DNA from 2 places in the Bradyrhizobium sp. F1.13.3 genome. Region 1 is predicted to be linked to the other one. Evidence: riboswitches for the same ligand, from Rfam matches in the RefSeq annotation. Region 1 holds a riboswitch; the other holds the start of a gene.

Region 1 (3,205 bases):
TGATCGCGGCCTCGTCGATATCGCCATGCTCGCCGATCACGACGAGCTTTGATTGCCTCGCACCTGCGCCCCAGGGCTTGTCGAACTGGTGGCGCACGCGCTCGCCGACCGCTTGCAGCAAGAGGCGCATCGGCTTGCCTTCCACCGCGATGTAACCCTTGACGCGCAGCACATTCTGCTCCCGCGCCAGACGCTGGACGGATGCAACCAGCGTGTCGATATCGGTGACCTCAGGAAGATCAATCACGACGGAGGCAAAATCGTCGTGCTCGTGATCCTCCTCGCCGTCATGATGCGATGGACGCGCGGCGAGATCGTTCTCGGCGGCAGCACCGAGGCCGAGGATGAGGCGCGCGTCGATCGCACCGTCGGTGATCGCCAGCATCGGCACGCGGCGCGACATCTCGGCGGTGATCGCCGCCTTGGCCGCTTCGAGGCCTGCCGCGCCCGCAAGATCCGCCTTCGTCAGCAGCACGATATCCGCGCAGGCAATCTGGTCCTCGAACACTTCCGATAGCGGGGTCTCGTGATCGAGATTTTCATCGGCCGCACGCTGCGCTTCGACGGCGTCAGGATCCGGCGCGAAACGGCCGGCAGCGACAGCTTCGGCGTCGGCCAGCGCGATCACGCCATCGACCGTGATGCGCGAACGGATCTCCGGCCAGTCGAACGCCTTCAGCAGCGGCTTGGGCAGCGCCAGGCCCGAGGTCTCGATCAGGATATGATCGGGCCGCACCGGCCGCGACAGCAGCTTCTCCATGGTCGGAATGAAATCGTCGGCGACGGTGCAGCAGATGCAGCCATTGGCGAGCTCGATGATGTTCTCTTCTGGGCAATTCGCATCGGCGCAGGATTTCAGAATCTCGCCATCGACGCCCTCGCTGCCGAACTCGTTGACGAGCACCGCGAGCTTCTTGCCGTTGGCATTGGCAAGCAGATGCTGGATCAGCGTGGTCTTGCCTGAGCCGAGAAAGCCGGTGACGACCGTGACCGGGACTTTTGCGAGCGAATTCATTCGGCGGCCTCCGGCACGACGGCCAAGGGGAGAATGGGGGGAATGCGGGCAAGCGACTGCTTGCGGAAGATCTCCGGGCGGCTGCGCCAGGGCACGAGGCCGTCGGACGCGGCCGCATAGGCCGCGGCGCCCGCGACCACGTCGCTCGCATTCGCATCCGACAGACGGCCATAGACATAGGACCAGCGGCCGGGCGCGCTGAGCGCGACGGAGCAACCCTGGTTGCATGCAGACAGGCATTCGACGGGAACCACGCTGACACCGTCGGGCACGCCGGCCTCGAGGATCGCACCATGCAGGCGCTTGCCGGGCGTCGTCTCGCCCTCGCCAAGCGTCTGGCCGGCGCGGCAGGTGATGCAGACATGAAGTGTGACGGTCATCGCTTCTTCCAGAATAAACAGCGGGAAGCGAAGAGGCCCACGAACCGTTCTTGCGAAGGCCCGTTTCCCCGTCGCGGAACACCCCGTCCGCCGGTCCAAAATCGTCCGCGTTGGCAGGTCTCCCGGCTTGCGGAGCAGGGTTTCCCCTTCGATCCCCGCCTTCCCGATCCCCAGGGGATCAGTGGCTTCGGGCATCTCTCCGGTCACGGTCGCGGGGGCGGCTGCATTTTGGAACCAAATCTTGCCGATTCGGACCCTATCGCATTCCCTCTTCGCCTGTCGTAGGACAGGAACCAACGCCGGGCCACCATTTGCCCCCGACCGCCTCTTGTCAAGCCGAAGGACCCCGTCCGATGACGTCAGAACCGGATACCCAGACGGCCGACGAAACCGACGCCCGCCACGCCTCCAAAATGGCGAAGAAGAAGGTCGCCCGCGACAAGATCATGGCGACCAAGAGCGGCGAAAAGGGCCTCATCATCGTCCACACCGGCGCCGGCAAGGGCAAGTCCTCCTCAGCCTTCGGCATGATCGTCCGCTGTGTCGCCCACGGCTTCCCCTGCGCCGTCGTGCAGTTCATCAAGGGTGCCTGGGATACCGGCGAGCGCCGCATGCTGACCGGCCATTTCGGCGACCTCTGCCAGTTCCACGCCATGGGCGAAGGCTTTACCTGGGAGACGCAGGACCGCGCCCGCGATATCGCCGCCGCGCGCGCCGGCTGGGAGAAGGCCAAGGAGCTGATCCTCGACCAGAATCTCCGCATGGTCGTGCTCGACGAGATCAACATCGCGCTGCGCTACGACTATCTAGACATCGCGGAGGTCGTCGAATTCCTGACGACCTCGAAGCCGCCGATGACGCATGTCGTGCTCACCGGACGCAACGCCAAGGACGAGCTGATCGAGGTCGCTGATCTCGTCACCGAGATGACGCTGGTCAAGCATCCCTTCCGCTCCGGCATCAAGGCGCAAGCCGGCGTCGAGTTCTAAGAAACTCGCGATGGCGCGCGCATTGATGATCCAGGGGGCCGGCTCGGACGTGGGCAAATCGCTCATCGTCGCCGGCCTCGCGCGCGCCTTTGTGCGTCGCGGCTTGCGCGTGCTCCCGTTCAAGCCGCAGAATATGTCGAACAACGCGGCCGTCACCGTCGACGGCGGCGAGATCGGCCGCGCCCAGGCGCTCCAGGCGCTCGCCGCGCGCGTCGAGCCGCATACCGACATGAACCCGGTGCTGCTGAAGCCGGAGACGGATGTTGGCGCGCAGGTGATCGTGCACGGAAAGCGCATTGCGACCGCGCGTGCGCGTGAATATGCGGCGATGAAGCCGTCATTGATGGCTGCGGTGCTGGAGAGCTTCGAACGGCTGAAGGCGCGTGCCGATCTCGTGCTGGTGGAAGGCGCCGGCAGCCCGGCCGAGGTGAACCTGCGCAAGGCCGACATCGCCAATATGGGGTTTGCGCGCAAAGCCGATGTGCCGGTCGTGCTGGTCGGCGACATCGACCGCGGCGGGGTCATCGCGCAACTCGTCGGCATCCAGACGGTGATCGACCCCGATGATGCCGCGATGATCCAGGGATTTGTCATCAACAAGTTCCGTGGCGATCCCACGCTGTTCGACGACGGCTACAGACTGATCGAAGAGAAGACCGCATGGCGCGGCTTTGGCGTGCTGCCCTGGTTCGGGCGCGCCGGCGAGTTGCCGGCTGAGGATGCGCTGGGCCTGAGCGATGCGCGCAAGCCCGGCCAATGCAAGATCGCCTGTCTCGCGCTGTCGCGGATCGCCAATTTCGACGATCTCGATCCACTCAAAC
Region 2 (3,205 bases), on a different contig from region 1:
TGCTTATTCATGGCCCGAGGGTTGGACAGCGTTCACGCAGGCTACCTGGTATCCCGGCGATCGTGTGAGCGAGATCGCAATCAATTTCGGCGATCCGGTGGGGGCAAAAACTTCCGACATCTTCGTGAGCGCGCAGCCGACACTCGCCGTGCTGGCGGGTGTGACCTATCGCTTCCCGACCGCCATGGCGGCGGCCGCCCCAAAGCTGGTAACTAAATGATCGATTCCCGTCTCGTTAAATGCCTGCCGCTCGCGATCGCCCTGCTGCTCGGCTCGCTCGCTCCGTCACTCGCCCACGATGTCTGGCTCACTCTGTCGGGACCGGCGAGCGCTCGCCGTGTCGTCGTCAACTACGGTCATCCCGACGACCGTCCTCCCGCGTTCGCAGACAAGGTCGTGGACATCTTTGCGATCACGCAGAGCGGGCGCAGCTCGCTTCTGGACGGTCTTGCGGCCGCGTCGGAAAACGGCTTCCAGATCGCAAGAACAAAGCCGTTCCTCGATGACGGCCATACGCTGCTTGCAGCCCGCTACGACAATGGCTTCTGGATCAAGACGACGGGCGGCGTCTTCCGGAATGCCACGCGGCGCTTGGTGCCAGACGCAGTTGAAAGCGTCTGGTCCGCTAAGTTCGCAAAGGCCATCACGGGAGCCGATGCGCCGTGGCCCGAGCTGCTTGGACATGACCTGGAGCTTGTGCCGCTATCGGACCCGGCCAAAGTCCAGCCGGGGGAGGCACTCAAGATTAAGGTACTGTTTCGCGGCAAGCCGCTGTCAGATGCGGAGGTCGAACGCAGCGACGGCAAAACCCCCGTCGCGGAGAAAGACATACCTACATTCAAGACCGACGCCGATGGCATAGTGACAATTCCCATCGCCAAGCCCGGCCCCCATCTGCTGGTGATAGATCATCGTGCCGCCCCATCGGTTACACCGGATCAAGCGACCGCCGACCTTTACAATGCAACGCTCTGGTTTGGTGTGATCGCCAGCGAGAGGGGGCGGTAGCTCGTCGGCCTCACAGCTTCTGGAAAAGGCTATCCTGTTCACCGGCCCGAGCCGCCGGTCGGGCAAACCAGCAACACACTGGTACGATTTGAACGACGGCATGCGTGAAGGGCCACACGAATATTGACGGCCCATCGCGCAGATGCCACCTTCGTGACCGGTAGTGTCTGCAAGGACTCTTCAAGGGAATGCGGTGCGTCCGTCTCGGCGGGCAATTCCGCGGCTGCCCCCGCAACTGTAAGCGGATAGCCGACGACCAAACGAACCACTGGAGCCCTGCTCGGGCTCTGGGAAGGCGGTCGAAGGCGATGACCCGCGAGCCAGGAAACCTGCTGCCAGCCATAAGTCACGCGCGAACGCATTGGGCGGGGTGCCTCGATGTCGGACAACTAGCCGGTGCATCTGCCGCTTGGGGCGAAGGCAGGTGACTAAGGCAACCGCGGTGACGGTTTGTTTGCGTCGCCGCAGAGCGTTCTTGTGCAACATCTTCATTTCGGCAGCGGCATTGCGCCGGCATTTTCGCTTGACGATAGGGGCATCTCTCAGGGCCTCACACGCAGCATCCAGCGGACGAGGTCTGCCTGGCTGGTCTTGCTGCTCTCTACGTCGCTGTGCCCCATGGCAAGAGCGCAGACCGCCGCCCGGGATACCTCCCGAGAGGTGGAGCCCGTGATCGTCTCACCACCTGCTGCGCGGCGGGCTCCCGGCGTCAGCGCGGGCGCTCAAAAGCCGCGGACGGCCCGCCGCGCCCCGGGGCGCAATCTGTCCGGTCCGGTCGTCGCCGTCCCAGCAACCCAGCCATTGAGCGGCCCGATTCAGACGCCGCTGAACACGGCCGCCGTCACCGACGTCGGCTCCCGGCTCGGAATCACGGCGCGGCAAATGCCCGCGACCGTCGAGGTCATCGACCAGCGCGTTATGCAGGAACTTGGCATCCGGACGACCACCGACGTCGCCAAAGCGGCGGCCGGCGTGACCGGCGGCGACGCTCCGGGTGCACCCGCCATCTTCTCAATGCGGGGGTTTTCCGGCGACCAGATCAGCACTCTGTACAACGGCATCCCAATCGGCCCATCGACCATGACCGGCCGCCCCATGGATGTCGCCGGATTGCAGCAGGTGGAGATCATCAAGGGGCCGGATTCACTCGTAGCCGGCTTAGGGGCGACCGGCGGCGCGATCAATTACGTCACCAAGGCGCCGCACACCGGGCCTGTTATCAATGACACCTTCACCTCCTACGATTCCTTCAACGGTTATCGCGCTGGCTATGGCTCTGGCGGCAGCACACTGATCGACGGGCTCGACTACCGCTTCGACATCAGTCATTTCAACAACAAGGGATTTATCGACGACACTTATTCGAAGCTCAGCAATGTCTCGGGCCAGCTGAACTATCGCGTCAACGACAGCCTGAAGGTCTGGGGCGCGGCCGAGTACAGGCAGGACAAGGACCGCTTCTATTGGGGCACGCCTCTGGTGCCGGCCAATGCGCCGGGCATTGTGCCGACATCAGGCGTCGTCTCGGGCCAGTGGAGCAACTACTACCTCAGCGGCGGCACGCCGGTCCCGGTGACGGTCGATGCGCGCACGCTGACGACGAACTATAACGTGCTCGACAATCGCAGCGGGGCGAACGAGCTGTGGCTGCGAAGCGGCTTTCAATGGGACATCACCAACAACATCTCCCTCAAGAGCCAGGTCTACGGCTATGACGCCCACCGGCACTGGTTCAATAACGAGATCACCTCATTTGATCAGACCGTAGGCAATTTCGCGGGCGCGCAGAGCATCTATCGCGAGCGCCTGGCGCTCGATCACGCGCAACGGCTCTACGGCAACATCACAGACCTTACCGTCAATTCCAATCTGGCCGGCATGGATAACCGTTTCGTCGCCACCGTGGCTGCGAGCAGCTCGCAATTCAACGTCTCGCAGGACACGCTGTTCTCATCGGACTACGTCGATCTCCTCAATCCGGATCGCGGCCTCTATGGCCCGCGCAGCGACGAGAAGATCTACACGCACCTCGACACGACCTCCCTGTCGTTTGAGGACCGGCTCAAACTGACCTCGACCTTCGCCCTGATCGGCGGCATCCGGTTCGAGGACATCAAGCTGGACCGCGCGCGGTTTGATCCCGGTGGAGTGCTTGAATCCGCTAAGGGCTATCCCTTCTCGACGACGTTCAATCCCG

The links. A riboswitch is a leader RNA that binds a small molecule or an ion and turns the genes downstream of it on or off. The one in region 1 is predicted to bind cobalamin.
Region 2: linked by a shared signal. The riboswitch ahead of ABIB66_RS28150 (TonB-dependent receptor) and the one ahead of ABIB66_RS03275 (DUF1636 family protein) in region 1 are both predicted to bind cobalamin.

The regions. Positions count from the first base shown of each region.
Region 1 is NZ_JBEPRI010000001.1:725,219-728,423, reverse strand. It holds gene cobW (cobalamin biosynthesis protein CobW) at 1-1,015, opposite strand, end outside; gene ABIB66_RS03275 (DUF1636 family protein) at 1,012-1,395, opposite strand; cobalamin riboswitch at 1,491-1,708, opposite strand; gene cobO (cob(I)yrinic acid a,c-diamide adenosyltransferase) at 1,749-2,384, shown strand; gene ABIB66_RS03265 (cobyric acid synthase) at 2,395-3,205, shown strand, end outside.
Region 2 is NZ_JBEPRI010000012.1:878-4,082, reverse strand. It holds gene ABIB66_RS28160 (TonB-dependent receptor) at 1-220, shown strand, start outside; gene ABIB66_RS28155 (DUF4198 domain-containing protein) at 217-1,008, shown strand; cobalamin riboswitch at 1,153-1,359, shown strand; gene ABIB66_RS28150 (TonB-dependent receptor) at 1,627-3,205, shown strand, end outside.